DNA from 3 places in the Superficieibacter sp. HKU1 genome. Region 1 is predicted to be linked to each of the others. Evidence: predicted binding sites of a transcription regulator. Region 1 holds the regulator's gene; each other region holds the start of a gene.
What was found. The regulator ArgR, encoded in region 1, controls arginine synthesis, uptake and breakdown. The targets are predictions, from matches to a motif close to ANTGAATAAAAATACANT.
Positions count from the first base shown of each region.

Region 2: the regulator ArgR is predicted to act here: its motif matches at 2,840-2,857, upstream of argC (N-acetyl-gamma-glutamyl-phosphate reductase).
Region 3: the regulator ArgR is predicted to act here: its motif matches at 3,701-3,718, upstream of argA (amino-acid N-acetyltransferase).

Region 1 is NZ_CP119754.1:575,565-582,386, reverse strand. It holds gene degS (outer membrane-stress sensor serine endopeptidase DegS) at 18-1,085, shown strand; gene mdh (malate dehydrogenase) at 1,190-2,128, opposite strand; gene argR (transcriptional regulator ArgR) at 2,547-3,017, shown strand; gene yhcN (peroxide/acid stress response protein YhcN) at 3,394-3,657, shown strand; gene yhcN (peroxide/acid stress response protein YhcN) at 3,755-4,021, shown strand; gene P0H77_RS02815 (hypothetical protein) at 4,073-4,345, opposite strand; gene P0H77_RS02810 (NAD-dependent succinate-semialdehyde dehydrogenase) at 4,389-5,843, opposite strand; gene aaeB (p-hydroxybenzoic acid efflux pump subunit AaeB) at 6,016-6,822, opposite strand, start outside.
Region 2 is NZ_CP119754.1:4,654,923-4,661,744, reverse strand. It holds gene ppc (phosphoenolpyruvate carboxylase) at 1-1,284, opposite strand, end outside; gene argE (acetylornithine deacetylase) at 1,641-2,792, opposite strand; gene argC (N-acetyl-gamma-glutamyl-phosphate reductase) at 2,970-3,974, shown strand; gene argB (acetylglutamate kinase) at 3,985-4,758, shown strand; gene argH (argininosuccinate lyase) at 4,884-6,257, shown strand; gene oxyR (DNA-binding transcriptional regulator OxyR) at 6,507-6,822, shown strand, end outside.
Region 3 is NZ_CP119754.1:3,658,716-3,665,537, reverse strand. It holds gene recB (exodeoxyribonuclease V subunit beta) at 1-488, shown strand, start outside; gene recD (exodeoxyribonuclease V subunit alpha) at 488-2,326, shown strand; gene argA (amino-acid N-acetyltransferase) at 2,336-3,667, opposite strand; gene amiC (N-acetylmuramoyl-L-alanine amidase AmiC) at 3,897-5,150, shown strand; tRNA gene P0H77_RS17370 (tRNA-Met) at 5,337-5,413, opposite strand; tRNA gene P0H77_RS17365 (tRNA-Met) at 5,461-5,537, opposite strand; tRNA gene P0H77_RS17360 (tRNA-Met) at 5,585-5,661, opposite strand; gene mltA (murein transglycosylase A) at 5,868-6,822, shown strand, end outside.

The DNA.
Region 1 (6,822 bases):
TCAATGATATCCGCATCATGCTTGTGAAGCTTTTACGCTCGATTGCTATCGGTTTAATTGTCGGCGGTCTGTTACTGGCTGCCATGCCTTCTTTACGCCAGTGGAACGTCAACTCTGCGCCGCACTATGACAGTGCCGACGAATCGCCGGTCAGCTACAATCAGGCCGTACGCCGCGCCGCGCCTGCGGTGGTGAACGTCTACAACCGCGGGATGAACAGTTCCAGCCATAACCAACTGGAGATCCGCACCCTGGGCTCCGGCGTGATTATGGATGAGCGCGGCTATATTGTGACCAACAAGCACGTAATTAACGATGCGGACCAGATTATCGTTGCGCTTCAGGACGGGCGCGTTTTTGAGGCGTTGCTGGTTGGCTCGGATAGCCTGACCGATCTGGCGGTGCTCAAAATTAACGCCACCGGCGGCCTGCCGGTGATCCCGATTAACCGCAAGCGCATACCGCATATCGGTGACGTGGTGCTGGCGATTGGTAACCCCTATAACCTCGGGCAGACCATCACCCAGGGGATCATCAGCGCCACCGGGCGCATCGGCCTGAATCCCTCGGGTCGACAAAACTTCCTGCAAACCGACGCTTCCATCAACCACGGTAATTCCGGCGGCGCGCTGATTAACTCGCTCGGCGAGCTAATGGGGATTAACACCCTCTCCTTTGATAAGAGCAACGATGGCGAAACGCCGGAAGGGATCGGCTTTGCGATCCCCTTCCAGCTGGCGACCAAAATTATGGATAAGCTGATCCGCGATGGCCGGGTGATCCGCGGCTATATTGGCATTGGCGGCCGTGAAATCGCGCCGCTCCACGCCCAGGGCGCGGGGATCGATCAGATTCAGGGGATTGTGGTTAACGAAGTGTCGCCGGGCGGCCCGGCAGCGGAAGCGGGTATCCAGGTCAACGACGTAATCGTGTCGGTAAATAATAAACCGGCGGTCTCCGCACTGGAGACGATGGATCAGGTGGCGGAAATTCGGCCGGGTTCGGTGATCCCGGTGGAAGTGATGCGCGAGGATAAGAAGCTGAAGCTGAACGTGACGATTCAGGAATACCCGGCAACCGAGTAAGTGAGATGCCGGGTGGCGGTTTCGCCTTACCCGGCCTGTTAACGTGCTGTGAGACCTTTGTAGGCCCGGTAAGCGCAGCGCCACCGGGCATGGTACTACCACACTTACTTATTAACGAACTCTTCGCCGAGCTGAATATCTTTCTTCAGCGTTTCCAGCATACCGTCCAGCGCCTGCTGCTCGAACGCGCTCAGTTCGCCGTAAGGTTTACGTTCTTCGATACCGTTTTTACCCAGCAGCAGCGGCTGTGAGAAGAAACGCGCATGTTTGCCGTCACCCTCAACGTAAGCACACTCCACTACGCCCTGCTCACCCTGAAGCGCGCGCACCAGCGATAAACCGAAGCGTGCTGCCGCCTGGCCCATAGAAAGCGTTGCGGAACCGCCACCGGCTTTAGCTTCTACCACTTCTGTACCCGCATTCTGGATACGTTTGGTGAGATCGGAGATTTCCTGGCTGGTGAAGCTCACACCCGGGATCTGCGAGAGCAGCGGCAGAATGGTCACGCCGGAGTGGCCGCCGATCACCGGTACATCGACTTCCGTCGGTTTTTTGCCTTTCAGTTCCGCAACAAACGTGTTTGAGCGGATGATATCCAGCGTAGTGACGCCAAACAGCTTGTTCTTATCGTAGACGCCCGCTTTCTTCAGCACTTCCGCCGCAATCGCGACCGTGGTATTAACCGGGTTAGTGATAATACCAATACACGCTTTCGGGCAGGCTTTAGTGATTTGTAACACCAGATTCTTAACGATCCCGGCGTTGACGTTAAACAGATCGGAACGATCCATACCCGGCTTACGTGCCACGCCCGCCGAGATCAGTACAACGTCAGCTCCTTCCAGCGCCGGAGTGGCATCCTCGCCGGAAAAACCTTTGATCTTAACGTCAGTCGGAATGTGGCTAAGATCAACAGCAACGCCGGGAGTGACTGGCGCGATATCATACAGGGAGAGTTCTGAGCCTGAAGGCAGTTGGGTTTTCAGTAGTAGGGCAAGCGCCTGGCCGATACCGCCCGCAGCGCCGAGGACTGCAACTTTCATCCTAAACTCCTTATTATGGTTAATATAATTGACCGTTACTCCATGGCAGTGACAGTAGTTAACGACACCTGCAAACACAAATGCCTTACGCAGGTAATGCGTCATCACACGCATTATTGCAGGCAAAAAAGGCACAATATGCTTTGCTTATGAAGGCCGTAGTCACTTTCGATAGCGTATCAACACGCGGTTACATTACACCGTGGAGGCCAACCAAAACAACATCAATTTGATAACAATTATTTTACTTTTAAGTCGATCCCTTTCTTGTGACTCAGACGTGTTCCTTAATAACGAAATTTGATAAAATCCCTCCCTTTCATAACATTATTTCAGCCTTATTCACGGCAGATAGATTGCATAAAAATTCATCACTATGCATAATAATGTTGTTTCTACCGCCATGATTGGGTGACTTATGCGAAGCTCGACTAAACAAGAAGAGTTAGTCAAAGCGTTTAAAGCGCTACTTAAAGAAGAAAAGTTCAGTTCTCAGGGAGAGATCGTCCAGGCGTTGCAGGAAGAGGGCTTCGAAAATATCAATCAGTCCAAAGTGTCCCGCATGCTGACTAAGTTTGGCGCGGTACGCACGCGCAACGCCAAAATGGAGATGGTTTACTGCCTGCCCGCAGAACTGGGCGTGCCAACGACCTCCAGCCCGCTAAAGAATCTGGTGCTGGATATCGACTATAACGATGCCGTTGTGGTTATTCATACCAGCCCCGGTGCAGCACAGCTCATTGCGCGTTTGCTGGACTCGTTAGGTAAAGCGGAAGGTATCCTTGGCACTATCGCGGGGGATGACACGATCTTTACCACGCCTGCCCGCGATTTTACGGTAAAAGAACTGTACGAAGCGATCCTGGTGTTGTTCGAACAGGAGCTGTAATCCCCCTTTCCCTCCAGACCACGCTGGAGGGAATGTCCCTTCTGCGCGACGTAAACCCGATAATCCCCTGCTTTTCCTTTAACACTTAGTGCGATCTACGCTCTCAATTTATTCACACAGTGAATGATTCTCGAAGAAACCGCACGAAAAATCAAATTCCCCTATCCTGCTGTTTTTTAATATTTTGTTAACATCACTGCGCACAAAATATCCCTTTTTTATTCCACTATGTTATAGCGCATGCCATCATTAAAACTTATTAACGCATGTTATAATTAGTCTGTTATTAATTTTCCGGGTGATTAGTGTATACTTGATTTTGTGATGAGGGTCACGAAATAAGGCCCTTACGAAAAAATTCGACGAGGTAAATAACATGAAAATGACAACAACTGTAGCCACCCTGAGCCTGCTTTCCGTTCTTTCTTTTGGTGCTTTCGCCGCGGATTCTATCTCCAGCGAGCAAGCGCTGAATCGCGAAGCTATCGGTACCGTATCGGTAGGCGCTGTTGGCACCGCTCCGATGGACATGCGTGCCATGCTGGATGAGAAAGCCACCGAACAGGGCGCATCCGCCTACCGTATTATCGAAGCACGTACCGGCGACCAGTGGCATGCCACTGCGGAACTGTATAAATAAGGTTATTAAGTAAAACCATCTTCTCGACTGCGGCATCCCATAAAAAAGCGACACAAAACGCCATGCCGCATACAGACACCTGTAAGGAATAAAGATTATGAAAAACGTAATGATTATCGCATCCCTGGGCCTGGCCTCCGTTCTGTCCTTTGGCGCCAGTGCAGCCGCCCATCAGGTTAACGCTGAACAGGCACAGAACCTTCAGTCGATGGGTTCTATCTCTGCGTCTGCCGTCGCAGGTAGCCCAATGGATATGCGTCATGAACTGGCAGTAAAAGCGGAAAAAGAAGGCGCCAGCAGCTATCGCATCACTGAAATGCGCACCGGCGACCACTGGCACGCCACCGCAGAATTGTACAAGTAAACCCTCGTCGTCTGAACCGACGACCTTGCCCCCGTTCGCCGGGGGCTTTTTTTAATGGCGCACGTTAAAACGTAATTGCCCTTCCAGTTCTTCTTCTGCCTCATCAAATAGCAGGATCAACGCACCGTAGCGGCGACGTTTGGTGTCATTAAGATGCACAAAGTCGATTTCCAGCGGCAGCGGCAGCACATTGCCCATCACCACGTCCCACAGTGAATCCAGATCGTTCACCTGCTCGCTTTTCAGCGCAAATACCCGCGTGAATTCACGATAGAAATCGCTTTGATTTTTTATTGTCGTAAAGTCAAAAGTATAAATTTTCATTGCCCGGTCCACAGCCAATGGGCGGCATCTGCCGCCCGGCTACTTATAATCCCCCAATGTGCAGGGTTTTCACTTCCAGAAACTCATCCAGTCCCAGTACGGAACCTTCACGTCCCAGCCCCGACTCTTTTACGCCACCAAACGGCGCAACTTCGGTGGAAACCGCGCACTCGTTGACGCCAATCATGCCGCTTTCCAGCGCCTGAGAAACGCGGAAAATACGCTGCATATTCTGGGTGTAGAAGTAGGCCGCAAGGCCAAACGGCGTATGATTTGCACGCTTGATCACTTCATCTTCCGAGGTGAAGCGGAAACAGGCCGCGACCGGGCCGAACGTTTCTTCCTGCGCCAGTTTCATGCCGTCATTGCAGTCCCCCAGCACTGTAGGCTGCCAGAAGTTACCGCCCAGCGCGTGCGCTTTACCACCGGCGAGGATTTTCGCGCCTTTACTGACGGCATCCTCAATATGTTCACGCACTTTATCCACGGCAGATGGCTCAATCAGCGGGCCGACGATTACCCCCTCCTCCAGCCCGTTCCCCACTTTTAACGCACCGACGGCGTCACTCAGTTTTTGCACAAAGCTGTCGTAGATATTTTCATGAAGATAGAAACGGTTGACGCTCACGCAGACCTGCCCGGCGTTGCGGAATTTGTTGGCGATGGCGCCCTGCACGGCAGCGTCAATATCTGCATCGTCGAAAACGATATACGGCGCGTTCCCTCCCAGCTCCATAGAGATTTTTTTCATGGTATCGGCGGAGTTGCGCACCAGCGTTTTGCCTACGGCGGTCGAGCCGGTAAAGGTAATTTTCCGCACCTCAGGGCTTGCCATGATCGCATCGCTAATGTCGGAGGTACTCCCGGCCACCGCATTCAAAACGCCGTCCGGTACGCCCGCTTTTTTTGCCAGTTGCAGCAGGGCAAAGGCGCTAAGCGGCGTATTGTTTGCCGGTTTAATGACGCCAGTGCAGCCCGCCGCCAGCGCCGGACCGAGTTTGCGGGTAAGCATCGCCATCGGGAAGTTCCACGGAGTGATCGCCGCCACCACGCCGACCGGTTCACGCGTCGCCAGGATGCGCGATCCCGGCTTCGCTGGCGGAATGATCTCGCCGTTTGCACGTTTCGCCTGTTCCGCAAACCACTGAATAAAGCTGGCAGCGTATTCCACCTCACCTTCAGCTTCTTTCAGCGGTTTCCCTTGCTCGGTAGTCATTAACTCACCCAGCCAGCGTTTGTTTTCGATAATCAGTTGATACCAGCGGTAGAGGATTTCCGAGCGCTGTTTTGCCGTTTTCGCCCTCCAGCCCGGAAAAGCCCGGCTGGCAGCGGCAATAGCGTCTTCGGTCTCTTTTTTACCGGCTTTTGCAACGCGGGTAATGACCTCGCCTGTTGCCGGGTTGACGACATCAAAGGTCGCGTCGAGCGTTTTCCAGACGCCATCTACCAGATACCCTGTTTGAAAGAGTTCGTGCTCCTGAAGTGTCTGTGCTGCCATGTGCCCTCCCGATGTGTTTCTTTTATAGCGTTTAAGTATAGCCATAAAAAAACCGACGCTTCTGACGTCGGTTTAGAGGGTTGGCAAAGTCGCTTAACAGGGAAACGCCCCGATAGCCGCGGGCGGTTTGCATCAACCTCAGCCGAGGCTTTTTCCATTTTGTGCCAGGAACCTAGTGGGTGGTCAAAGCATGTTGATATTTATGCAGCATGTCGACCAGCCGGTAAACCGGCTCAGTAACCTGCGGCGAAGCCTGCCAGTAGCGCAGTTTTTCCTGATAAACATCAAGTTCTTCAAGCAGTTCGGTAAAATAGAGACGGCGCTTGTCGTCGTTGCTGGCGGAAATGACCCGGTCAGCGGTATGCCTGAGCCGACGATGGAAAGCCGAGAGATCGTCGTTAACCGGCACCGGTGCGTCACGCAGGCGTTGATGCGCGATGATCAGGGTCAGCGCCAGGCGAAATTTCGCCACGTCGCCAGGAAATTTATTCAGCAGCAGAAAGAGTTGCTGATAGAGCGCAGGCAAATGGTTCTCTTTACGGCGGGCCATATTGGTCGTCATCGCCGATACTGCCGCAGAAACAAACTGGTTTAACAGCACGCGTCCGGTACGCGTCCGCGAGTTATCACGGATCAGCAGGATCACTATCAGCGCCAGTGAACAGCCCACCAGTTGCCCCAGTGCGCTATCGAGAAACTGACTAAAGTGGAACGTCATCGGGTTATCCAGCACGATGATATTGATGGTGCTCGCCAGCGCCCCCAGCGAGCCGAGGCGTCTTTTCTGCACTTCAATCCCGATAAAAAAGGCCAGCACCGCCAGACTAATACACAGCAGCAACATACTTTGCTGAGTAGAAGGAATGATGACCAGAAAGAACAGTGCCCCCAGCGGCAGCGCCACCAGCGTGCCATAAAGGAAATCTATCGCCACCATGCGCGGATTTGGCAGGCGCATCGCCAGGGCAGTCACCACAGC
Region 2 (6,822 bases), 790 kb from region 1:
CGCCTGCTTGTCGGCTTCCGACCAGCTTTCGTAGTCGCCAATGCCGAGATAGCGGGTCAGTTCGCCCAGCGCTTCGGTATGGCGTGTGCTCTCCTGGCGGATATCAATGCGTACCAGCGGCACGCCGAAGCACTTCACGCGTCTCAGTGTATCGAGCAGTTCGCCGTTGGCGATAATGCCAAGGCCACAGGCCTGAAGCGATTGATAGCAGGCGTAGAGCGGCTCCCACAATTGTTCATTCTGCGTCAGCAGCCCGGTCGGTTTTGGCAGACGCTGGCCTTTAAGACGCGCTTCCAGCCAGGTCTGCGTCGCCATCAACTGACCGCGCAGGTTTTTCAGCAGGTAGCGGTACGGCTCCTGCGCGCCCGCTTCGCCGACCCGCTCGCGCAGCTCGTCGCTACACTCGACCATTGACAGTTCGGAGATCAGCAGCTGAATGTCTTTCAGGAACAGATCGGTCGCTTTCCAGCGGCTCAGCAACAGGACGTGGCGAGAAATATCAGCGGTTACGTTTGGGTTGCCGTCGCGGTCGCCGCCCATCCAGGAGGTGAAGCGTATCGGAACAAAATCCACGGGCAGGCGATAGCCCAGATGTTCTTCCAGCTGTTCGTTCAGCTCGCGCAGGTAGTTCGGAACACCTTCCCACAGACTGTTTTCAACGACCGCGAAGCCCCATTTTGCTTCATCCACCGGCGTCGGGCGATGTTTGCGGATTTCATCGGTATGCCATGACTGGGCGATCAGCTGACGCAGACGGCGCATCAGCTGGTTGCGCTCGTAATCCACCAGATCGTTATTATCAAGCTGCTTAAGGCAGGCGTTTACCTCGCCCATCTTATGAATCAGCGTGCGGCGGGTGATTTCCGTCGGGTGCGCGGTCAACACCATTTCCAGCGACAGGGACTCAACGGCTTTCTTAATGATTGCCTCGTTCAGTTCAGGCTGGTTTTTCAGTTTCTTCAGGGTGCGGGCAATGATTTCCGGATTGCTGGCACCTTCGCCTTTCGGTGAGATGCTGTGGTACTGCTCGGCGGTATTCGCCAGGTTTAAAAACTGGCTAAAGGCGCGGGCTACCGGCAGCAGTTCGTCATTCGACAAGTTTTGCAGGGTAGTGAGCAACTCCTGACGGTTAGCCTCATTACCTGCGCGGGAGGATTTAGACAGCTTACGGATGGTCTCTACGCGGTCGAGAATGTTCTCTCCCAGCGCATCTTTAATGGTCTCTCCCAGCAGCTTGCCGAGCATACTGACATTACTACGCAATGCGGAATATTGTTCGTTCATGTTACCCAGACACCCCATTCATTTTATTTTGTTATACACGTCATCCTTCAAGCTGCCTCTGCGTTGGCTGCGTTCATTCACCCCAGTCACGTACTCATGTACGCTCCCGGGGATTCATTCTCTTGCCGCCTTGATGCAACTTGAATGATTTTGTGTATATACCCATGCTCCACAAACTAACGCATCGGGTATATGACATCGTCTTTTATAAAGCCACGTAAAACCCCTGACGTCAATTGCTGCGAAATCGCTTCAGCAAACGAATAAATCGCCGCAATTTACGAAAGTTAACTCACTGGCGAACAGATAAGTTGCGCTTATATAAATCGCCTGATTTTCTCCTTTTTTTGCCGGGATCAGTGCCAGCAAAAGTGGTGCACGACCTGAGTAATCAACTCACGCGTTGGCTTGATAAAGCGGGTTTCCAGATACTCATCCGGCTGGTGCGCCTGGTTAATGGAGCCCGGGCCCAGCACCAGCGTCGGACACAGCGTCTGAATGAACGGCGCTTCGGTACAGTAGTTCACCACCTCAGTCTGCGCGCCGAGTAGCTTCTCGACCACCTGCACCAGTTGATGATCCGGCGGGCATTCGTAGCCGGGGATCGGCGGATGCAGCTCTGCCACGTTCAGACGGCCCGGCCAGCGTTCGCTGACGGGAGCCAGCGCTTCATTCAGCAGGCCGTTCAAATCGTCGAGCGTCATGCCAGGCAGCGGCCGGATATCCATATGCAGTTCGCAGCAGGCGCAGATACGGTTAGAGGCATCGCCGCCGTGGATCGCGCCCAGATTCAGCGTCGGGTACGGAACGGTAAACGCCTCATAGTGATAGCGCTCTTTTAAGTCGTCGCGCAGGTGCATGATCCGCCCAATGGCGTCGTGCATCAGTTCAATCGCATTGACGCCGCGCGCCGGATCGCTGGAGTGGCCGGACTGCCCGAGCACGCGGATCGCACTGGAAATATGCCCTTTATGCGCGCGTACCGGCTGCAAGGAGGTAGGCTCGCCGATGATGGCGCAGTCCGGACGCAACGCCGTGGTCTCTGAGAAGTAACGCGCACCCGCCATGCTGGTCTCTTCATCGGCGGTCGCCAGAATATAGAGTGGCTTTTTCAACTGCGTTACGTCTACATCGCGCAAGGCATCGAGGATAAAAGCAAAGAAGCCTTTCATATCCGCCGTGCCAAGACCGTAGAGTTTGCCTTCATGCTCGGTCAGGGTGAACGGGTCGCGCGTCCAGCGGCCGTCGTCAAACGGCACCGTATCGGTATGCCCGGCGAGCAACAGTCCGCCCGCGCCGTGCCCAATGCTGGCCAGCATATTGAATTTGTTGCGCGTATCCGGTACCGGCTGCACTTCAACGTTAAATCCCAAATCGCCAAACCAGCCTGCCAGCAGATTGATTAAAGACGCATTACTCTGATCAAGCGCTTCTTCCGTCGCGCTGATGGACGGTGTGGCAATCAGGGCGCGGTAAATCTCGATAAATGGGGGTAAGTTCTTTTTCATTGTTGACACGCCTCGGGTCATGATAGTATCAATATTCATGCAGTATTTATGAATAAAAATACATTATCGTTGAGCGTAAGAAAACCCACCGGCTGTAAGGTGATGTTAATACGCTGAACAGGGTTAGGGAGATTCCGGTCTTCCCAGGCAAACAGACGAAGAAGGTGAACCGCCCCGATGTTAAATACGCTGATTGTGGGCGCCAGTGGTTATGCTGGCGCAGAGCTCGTGACCTATGTAAATCGCCATCCTGATATGACCATAACCGCTTTGACCGTCTCAGCGCAAAGCAATGATGCAGGAAAGTTAATCTCAGATTTGCATCCACAACTAAAAGGCATCGTGGATCTGCCCCTGCAGGCGATGTCTGATATCAGCGAGTTTAGCGCAGGTGTCGACGTGGTGTTTCTCGCCACCGCCCACGAGGTCAGCCACGACCTGGCCCCGCAGTTTCTGGCGGCGGGCTGTGTCGTGTTCGATCTTTCCGGCGCGTTCCGGGTTAACGATCTGGCGTTTTATGAAAAGTATTATGGCTTTACCCATCAACATCCTGAGCTGCTTGAACAGGCGGTTTACGGGCTGGCGGAATGGAGTGCCGATCGCTTAAAAGATGCTAACCTGGTAGCTGTTCCAGGATGTTATCCGACGGCGGCGCAGCTGTCGCTGAAGCCGTTAATTGATAAGGAACTGCTGGAGCTGAACCAGTGGCCGGTCATCAACGCCACCAGCGGCGTAAGCGGGGCGGGGCGCAAGGCGGCACTTTCCAACAGCTTTTGCGAAGTTAGTCTGCAACCTTACGGCATCTTTAATCATCGCCATCACCCGGAAATCAGTACCCATCTTGGTACGGATGTGATTTTTACCCCGCATCTGGGGAGCTTTCCACGCGGCATTCTGGAAACCATTACCTGCCGCCTGAAGCCCGGCGTGACGCAGCCGCAGGTGGTCGCAGCTTTCCAGCAAGCGTATGGTGATAAACCACTGGTGCGCCTGTATGAAAAAGGTGTCCCGGCGCTGAAGAACGTGGTGGGGCTGCCGTTCTGCGATATCGGCTTTGCGGTCCAGGGCGAACATCTGATTGTCGTGGCGGCGGAAGACAATCTGCTGAAAGGCGCGGCGGCGCAGGCGATGCAGTGCGCAAATATTCGTTTCGGCTTTGCTGAAACTCAGTCTCTTATTTAAGGGTGCGGTTATGAATCCATTAATTATCAAACTTGGTGGCGTACTGCTGGATAGCGAAGAGGCGCTGGCGCGTCTGTTTACCGCGCTGGTGAACTATCGTGAGTCGCATCAGCGTCCGCTGATTATCGTGCACGGCGGCGGCTGCGTGGTGGATGAGCTGATGAAGCAGCTCAACCTGCCGGTGCAAAAGAAAAATGGTCTGCGCGTCACGCCTGCCGATCAAATCGACATTATCACCGGCGCGCTGGCGGGTACGGCTAATAAAACGCTGCTGGCGTGGGCGAAGAAACATCATATTGCTTCAGTAGGGCTGTTTCTGGGCGACGGCGACAGCGTTAAGGTAACCCAGCTTGATGATGCGCTGGGCCACGTCGGGCTGGCGCAGCCGGGATCGCCGAAGCTGATTAATACGCTGCTGGAAGGCGGTTTTCTCCCGGTAGTGAGTTCTATCGGCGTCACCGATGAGGGGCAGTTGATGAACGTCAATGCCGATCAGGCTGCGACCGCGCTGGCGGCAACGCTGGGGGCCGACCTGATCCTGCTTTCTGACGTGAGCGGCATTCTGGACGGTAAAGGGCAGCGTATTGCCGAGATGACCGCTGAGAAAGCGGAACAGCTTATCGCGCAGGGCATTATCACCGACGGCATGATTGTGAAAGTGAACGCGGCGCTGGACGCGGCACGCACGCTGGGCCGTCCGGTGGATATCGCCTCCTGGCGGCATGCTGAGCAGTTGCCAGCACTGTTTAACGGTACGTCGATCGGCACGCGAATTACGGCGTAACCCAATAGCGGCTGCGCCTTAGCGGGACTTTATGCAGGCCGGATAAGCGCAGCGCCATCCGCTATTAAACGCGAAGAATACAGGCCGGGCAACCCGGCAACATTAACGAATAAAGGAAGCATGTTATGGCACTTTGGGGCGGGCGTTTTACCCAGGCAGCGGATCAACGGTTCAAACAGTTCAATGACTCTTTACGCTTTGATTATCGCCTGGCCGAGCAGGATATCGTTGGCTCTGTGGCCTGGTCAAAAGCGCTGGTAACCGTGGGCGTACTCACCGCTGACGAGCAACGACAGCTGGAAGCTGCATTGAACGTGCTGCTGGAAGAGGTCCGCGCTAATCCTGAGCAGATCCTCGAAAGCGATGCGGAAGATATTCACAGCTGGGTCGAAGGCAAGCTGATCGACAAAGTCGGCCAGTTGGGTAAAAAGCTCCACACCGGACGCAGCCGTAACGATCAGGTCGCCACCGATCTGAAATTGTGGTGCAAAGAGACGGTCTCTGAATTACTGACCGCCAGCCGCCAGCTCCAGAGCGCGCTGGTGGAAACCGCACAGAACAATCAGGATGCGGTGATGCCAGGCTATACCCACCTGCAGCGCGCGCAGCCGGTGACGTTTGCTCACTGGTGTCTGGCCTACGTTGAAATGCTGGCGCGGGATGAAAGCCGTCTTCAGGATGCGCTTAAACGTCTGGACGTCAGCCCGTTAGGCTGCGGTGCGCTGGCCGGCACCGCCTATGAAATCGACCGCGAGCAGCTCGCGGGCTGGCTGGGCTTTGCCTCGGCAACCCGCAACAGCCTGGACAGCGTATCTGACCGCGATCACGTGCTGGAACTGCTTTCTGACGCTTCCATTGGCATGGTGCATCTTTCCCGCTTTGCAGAAGATTTGATTTTCTTCAACACCGGCGAGGCCGGGTTTGTCGAGCTTTCCGATCGCGTGACCTCCGGTTCGTCCCTGATGCCGCAGAAGAAAAATCCGGATGCGCTGGAGCTTATCCGCGGTAAATGCGGCCGCGTGCAGGGCGCGTTGACCGGCATGATGATGACCCTGAAAGGTCTGCCGCTGGCGTATAACAAAGATATGCAGGAAGACAAAGAAGGGCTGTTTGACGCGCTCGATACCTGGCTGGATTGTCTGCATATGGCGGCGCTGGTGCTTGACGGCATCCAGGTGAAACGCCCACGCTGCCAGGAAGCGGCGCAGCAGGGCTATGCGAACGCAACGGAGCTGGCAGATTACCTGGTCGCCAAAGGCGTGCCGTTCCGTGAAGCGCACCATATTGTCGGTGAAGCGGTCGTGGAGGCGATTCGTCAGGGGAAACCGCTGGAAGATCTGCCGCTGGCCGATCTGCAAAAATTCAGTCCAGTTATTGGCGAGGATGTCTACCCGATCCTCGCGCTGCAATCCTGCCTCGATAAACGCGCGGCCAAAGGCGGCGTGTCGCCACAGCAGGTAGCACAGGCGATTGCGGACGCGCAGGCAAGGCTGGTATAACGTACAGGCACAGCCCGGTTTCAAACCGGGCTTTTTTACGCAAAAAAAAAGCGGACCATCCGGTCCGCAAAAAATTCACGTTGGCTTTAGGTTCGAGAGAAACTCTCTGAAGGAGCAGTGGCTTCGAGGGTTAAACAAAGTACCGTCTCGCTTCTGGTGACAATTATTGTACAGAGTGCTTGATAGGGATAATCGTTCGTTGCTATTCTATCTATCGCCATGAACTATCGTGGCGATGGAGGATGAAGAATGAATATTCGCGATCTTGAATACCTTGTCGCGCTGGCCGAGCACCGCCATTTCCGCCGTGCTGCCGATTCCTGTCACGTCAGTCAGCCTACGCTGAGCGGGCAAATCCGTAAGCTGGAAGATGAACTGGGCGTGATGCTGCTGGAGCGCACCAGTCGTAAGGTGCTGTTCACGCAGGCAGGATTGTTGCTGGTGGACCAGGCGCGCACCGTGCTGCGCGAGGTTAAAGTACTCAAGGAGATGGCGAGCCAGCAGGGCGAGACCATGTCCGGGCCGCTGCATATCGGTCTGATCCCCACGGTCGGTCCTTATCTGC
Region 3 (6,822 bases), 1.8 Mb from region 1:
TGGAGCTGGAGTTTTATCTGCCCATCAATCAAATGCTCGACGCGCCGACGCTGGATGCGCAGATGCGGCGTTTTGATCCGCTCTCCGCAGGCTGTCCACCGCTGGATTTCCGCCAGGTGCGCGGTATGCTCAAAGGATTTATCGATTTAGTGTTTCGCCACAACGGGCGTTACTACCTGCTGGATTACAAATCCAACTGGCTTGGCGAAAGCAGTGAAGCTTATACGCAGGCGGCGATGGCGCAGGCGATGCAGGCGCATCGCTACGATCTGCAATATCAGCTTTATAGCCTGGCGCTGCACCGCTTCCTGCGTCACCGCCTGGCTGATTATGATTATGAACGCCATTTTGGCGGCGTGATTTATCTCTTTTTACGCGGTATTGATGGTCAGGATCCGCAGCAGGGTATTTTTACCACCCGGCCCGATCTGCATCTTATCAACGCGCTTGATGACCTGTTCGCCGGAGAAAAAGAGGAGATGGCGTAATGCATTTACAGAAACTTTTACTGGATGCCGTCACGCATAAACTCCTGCGTCCGCTGGACGTGCAGTTTGCCATTATGGTGGCGGAGCGCGAGCATCCGGCGGTCATGCTGGCGGCCGCTATCCTCAGCCGTGACGCGGGCGAGGGACACGTTTGCCTGCCGCTGTCACGGCTTGTACCGGATGAGCGTTTGTCCGGCAAAGCCCACGAGCTGTGGACGCAGCTTTTCGCCTGTGCCGACGTCCCCGAAGACTGGGCCGCGCTGTTAGCAACGTCGGTGGCGGTCAGTACGGGCGACGATCCGGCGCCGATGATCCTTCGCGGCGAGCGGCTGTACCTTAACCGTATGTGGCGTAATGAGCTCAGCGTTGCCCGCTTTTTTAGCGAACAAAATCAGCCGATGGCGGTGGATGAAGCACAGCTGGCAGAGATCCTCAACGCGCTGTTTCCGCCTTCTGACGAGGTGGACTGGCAAAAAGTCGCGGCGGCAGTGGCACTGACCCGGCGTATCTCCGTGATTTCCGGCGGTCCCGGTACCGGTAAAACCACTACGGTGGCAAAACTGCTGGCGGCGCTGGTACAGATGTCGCCCGACGCTAAATGCCGCATCCGCCTCGCGGCTCCAACCGGTAAAGCGGCGGCCCGGCTCACCGAATCTCTCGGCTCGGCACTGCGTCGCCTGCCGCTGACCGACTCGCAAAAAGCCATGCTGCCCACCGAGGCCAGCACGCTGCATCGCTTACTCGGCGCACAGCCTGGCAGTCAGCGGATGCGGTATCACGCGGGCAACCCGCTGCATCTGGACGTGCTGGTAGTGGATGAAGCCTCAATGATTGATCTGCCGATGATGTCGCGCCTGATTGACGCATTACCCGCACATGGACGGATTATTTTCCTCGGCGATCGCGATCAGCTGGCCTCGGTCGAGGCGGGCGCAGTGCTGGGGGATATCTGCGCCTGGGTTAATGGCGGCTACACGCCCACCCGCGCGGCTGAACTGTCGCGGCTGACGGGCGCAACGGTGCCGGCAGGAGAACAGAACGGCGCGGGCGCGCTGCGCGACAGCTTATGCCTGCTGCAAAAAAGCTACCGTTTTGGCAGTCATTCCGGTATTGGTCAACTGGCGAGCGCGGTTAACTGCGGCGATAAACGCTCGTTGAAAAGCGTCTGCACCCATGGCTTTGAGGATATCGCCCTTAAGCCATTGCGCACCCAGGAAGAATATCAGGCCATGCTGGAGGATGCGCTCAGCGGCTATGCACACTATCTGAAGCTGCTGCGTGAAAATGCTGAACCCGACGCGGTGCTGGCGGCATTTAGCGAATTCCAGCTGCTTTGCGCGTTGCGTGAAGGGCCATATGGCGTAAGCGGTCTCAATGTACAGCTTGAACAGACGCTGGCACGTAAGCGCCATGTGTCTTTACCACGTCACTCCCGCTGGTATCAGGGACGTCCGGTGATGATTGCACGCAACGACAGCGCGCTGGGGCTGTTTAACGGCGATATCGGCGTGGCGCTGGAGGGTGAGCAGGGGATGCGCGTCTGGTTCCCGATGCCCGATGGCACGGTCAAATCCTTCCATCCGGGCCGCCTGCCGGAACACGATACCGCCTGGGCGATGACCGTGCATAAATCTCAGGGATCGGAATTCGACCACGCGGCGTTGATCCTGCCCGCGCAAAGCGTCCCGTTAGTCACCCGCGAACTGGTTTACACGGCCATTACCCGCGCCCGCCAGCGTCTGTCGCTGTACGCCGACGACAAGCTGCTGGCGCAGGCCGTCGTTACCCGCACCGAACGGCGCAGCGGGCTAACGGCCTTCTTTGAGGCGATACGTTAATCTTCTGGATCAGGCGAGATCGGCCATCAGCACTTTTGAGCGGCGCTGATAGTTGTACAGCTCTTTCTTGCTCTCCGGCAGCAGATCGATATCCACTGGCGTAAAGCCACGCTCCTGGAACCAGTGGATACTGCGGGTGGTTAACACAAACAGCTTATCAAGGCCCATTTGCCTGGCCTGAGAGGCGACTCTGTCGAGCAGCACTTCGCCGCGCGAGGAGCTACGGTAGTCCGGATGCACCGCCACGCACGCCATCTCGCCGATCCTTTCTTCCGGGAACGGGTAGAGAGCGGCACAGGCGATGGTCAGGTTATCGCGCTGGATAATCGTAAATTTGTCGATCTCCATTTCCAGCTGTTCACGGGAGCGGCGCACCAGAATGCCCTGTTGCTCCAGCGGACGAATTAACTCCAGAATGCCGCCGATGTCGTTAATGGTGGCGCGGCGGATCTGCTCGGCGCTCTCCATCACGATTTGGGTACCGATACCGTCGCGGGAGAACAGCTCCTGCAACAGCGCGCCGTTTTCCTGGTAGCTGATCAGATGACTGCGGCGCACGCCGCTGCGGCAGGCTTTCAGCGCCCCACGCAGGAAGCGCACGGTGCCGGAGTAGTAATCCCCTTCGGCTTCCAGCGTTTCCACCCGCGCCTGCGCTTCGTTGGGGAACAGTTCAGAGATAATCTCTCCCGCCTCGTTGTATACCCCCTGAGAGGAACAAAAGCCGATCATCTTTTCGGCCTTCAGTTTGATCGCCAGTTGAGTGGCGATCTCTTCCGAGGTCAGGTTAAAACTCTCCCCGGTGACGGAGACGGCGACCGGTCCCATCAGCACGATGGCACCGCTGTCCAGCTGGCGATGAATCGCTTCTTCATCAATACGGCGGATGCGACCGCTGTGGCAATAATCCACGCCGTCATCCACGCCCAGCGGCTGAGCAATAATGAAGTTACCGCTGACCACATTGATATGCGCGCCCTGAAGCGGCGTATTGTTAAGGCTCATGGAAAGGCGCGCAGTGATATCCAGTTGCAACAGCCCCGCCGCCTGCTTGACCAGTTCCAGCGTTTTCGCATCGGTCACTCTGGTGTGCTTATGGTATACCGGCTCATGATGATGCGCGGCCAGGTTTGCATCAATTTGCGGACGCGCACCGTAGACCAGCACCAGGCGAATACCGAGACTGTGCAGCAGGCCGATGTCATTAACAATGCTGGAAAAGTTCTCGTGCTCGATAGCTTCGCCGCCCAGCATGATGACGAACGTCTTGCCCCGATGCGCGTTAATATAGGGCACTGAATGGCGAAATCCCTCGACCAGTTCGGTTCTACGCTCCTTCACCACGGCAACTTCCTCAATGAATTATTATTCGAAATTAGTGTATTTTTATTCTGTTTTTCCCTTCGGCGCAAGTCAAAATTAAGCCTGTGGGTTAGAAATTTCTCAAGGGAAAGGCGATCCGAAAAAGAATGTTTACCCTTTTAGGGGTGACAGCGTATGCGCCATTGGTTAAAGTTTCCGGTCAATTTGGATGTTTTTATAAACAGTTACGATAATTTTGCCTGGGAATTGCATGTCGGGAAGCAAATCAGCACTAAGCCGCCGCCGTTTACTGCAGGGCGCAGGGGCGATGTGGTTGTTAAGCGTCAGTCAGACCAGTTTCGCTGCCGTGAGTCAGGTTGTGGCGGTGCGCGTCTGGCCTGCGTCAACCTATACGCGCGTGACGATCGAATCCAATAAGATGCTAAAGTACCGCCAGTTTGCGCTCAGCAATCCCGAAAGGCTGGTGGTCGATCTGGAAGGCGTGAATTTGAATTCAGTGCTGAAGGGCATGGGCGCCCAGATCAGCAGTAACGATCCGTTTATTCAGTCTGCACGCGTAGGGCAATTTGATCCGCAAACCGTGCGAATGGTGTTTGAACTCAAGCAAAACATTAAGCCGCAGCTTTTCGCGCTGGCGCCGGTGGCCGGTTTTAAAGAGCGTCTGGTGTTGGATCTCTATCCGGCAAACGCGCAGGACATTCAGGATCCACTGCTGGCGCTGCTGGAAGATTATAATAAGGGCGATCTGGAGAAGCAGGTGCCGCCTGCGCAAAGCGGTCCGCAACCGGGTAAGGCCGGGCAGGACAGGCCGATTGTAATTATGCTCGATCCCGGACACGGTGGCGAAGACTCCGGCGCGGTAGGGAAATACCGCACCCGGGAAAAAGACGTGGTGCTGCAAATCGCCCGTCGCCTGCGGGCGCTGATCGAGAAAGAAGGCAATATGAGAGCCTTTATGACGCGCAACGAAGACGTCTTTATTCCGCTGAAAGTGCGTGTGGCAAAAGCCCAGAAGCAGCGCGCTGACCTTTTTGTCTCTATCCACGCCGACGCTTTCACCAGCCGCCAGCCGAGCGGCTCCTCGGTGTTTGCGCTGTCAACGAAAGGCGCAACCAGTACCGCCGCCAAATACCTCGCCCGGACGCAGAACGCCGCCGACTTAATCGGTGGCGTAAGCAAAAGCGGCGACCGCTATCTTGACCACACCATGTTCGATATGGTGCAGTCCCTGACCATTAACGACAGCCTCAAGTTTGGTAAAGAGGTGCTGAATAAGCTTGGCAAGGTTAATAACCTGCATAAGAACAGCGTCGAACAGGCGGGCTTTGCGGTGCTTAAAGCGCCGGATATTCCGTCGATTCTGGTGGAGACCGCGTTTATCAGTAATATCGAAGAAGAGCGCAAGCTGAAAACGGCGGCCTTCCAGCAGGAAGTGGCTGAATCAATTCTGGCCGGGATTAAAGCTTATTTTGCGGACGGGGCGACGCTGGCGAGGAGAGGATAAACGTCTGGCAGTATTCATCACCGCCTAAGCCATTGATAGAACAGATATTGTAGGCCGGGTAAGGCGAAGCCGCCACCCGGCAAAGAGAGGGCAATACTGCTGTTCATAAACGACAGACGTAAAAAAACCGCAGGCTGAATCAGCGTTGCGGCTTCATTATCTTCACATTGTCGGACGCGTAAATATTGGTTGCGGGGGCCGGATTTGAACCGACGACCTTCGGGTTATGAGCCCGACGAGCTACCAGGCTGCTCCACCCCGCGTCCGTCTGTTACTTATCAATTAAGTAACGTTTTACTGCACAATGTGTTGGTTGCGGGGGCCAGATTTGAACTGACGACCTTCGGGTTATGAGCCCGACGAGCTACCAGGCTGCTCCACCCCGCGTCCGTCTGTTACTCTTCCATCGAGTAACGTCTTTCTTCACATTGTATTGGTTGCGGGGGCCAGATTTGAACTGACGACCTTCGGGTTATGAGCCCGACGAGCTACCAGGCTGCTCCACCCCGCGTCCGTGGAAGCGCACTATACTCTGCTGCCATTTTCATGCAACCCTTTTTTTAACCAGATCATAAATTTGATGAGTATGTGGATAAAAACAGCACAAAGCGGTTCGTTTTTTGCACGGAATTTGTATCAGGGTGCGTATGCGCATTTCAATAGGTTCAGGGGTTTGTTATCTTCATTCGGCATTCAGGCAACTAAAAGATGAGAACAATGAAAGGACGTTGGGCAAAATATCTTCTGACGGGGGCGGTGGTAACCATGCTAGCCGCGTGTTCTTCAAAACCCACCGATCGCGGTCAACAGTATGAAGACGGGAAATTTACCCAGCCGTTCTCTCTGGTAAACCAGCCTGACGCGGTAGGCGCGCCAATTAACGCGGGCGACTTTTCCGAGCAGGTTAGCCAGATCCGCAGCGCCTCGCCGCGTCTCTATGGTTCCCAGAGCAATATTTATAACGCCGTGCAGGACTGGTTACGTTCCGGCGGCGATACCCGCACCATGCGCCAGTTTGGGATTGATGCCTGGCAGATGGAAGGGGCCGATCACTACGGCAACGTGCAGTTTACCGGCTACTACACGCCGGTGGTGCAGGCGCGGCATACGCGCCAGGGCGAGTTTCAGTATCCTATCTACCGTATGCCGCCGAAGCGCGGAAAACTGCCGTCGCGCGCGAGCATTTATGCAGGCGGCCTGAGTGACAGCTACGTTCTGGCCTACAGCAACTCGCTGATGGATAACTTCATCATGGACGTGCAGGGCAGCGGTTATATTGATTTCGGCGACGGTTCGCCGCTCAATTTCTTTAGCTATGCCGGTAAAAACGGCTGGCCTTATCGCAGCATCGGCAAAGTGCTGATTGACCGTGGTGAAGTGAAGCGCGAAGACATGTCGATGCAGGCCATCCGCCACTGGGGAGAAACCCACAGCGAGGCTGAAGTGCAGGAGCTGCTTGAGCAGAACCCGTCGTTCGTCTTCTTTAAACCGCAGTCGTATGCGCCGGTGAAAGGGGCCAGCGCGGTGCCGCTGATTGGTCGCGCTTCTGTTGCCTCCGACCGCAGCATTATCCCGGCGGGGACCACGCTGCTGGCGGAAGTGCCGCTGCTGGATAACAACGGCAAGTTTAACGGTCAGTATGAGTTGCGTCTGATGGTGGCACTGGATGTCG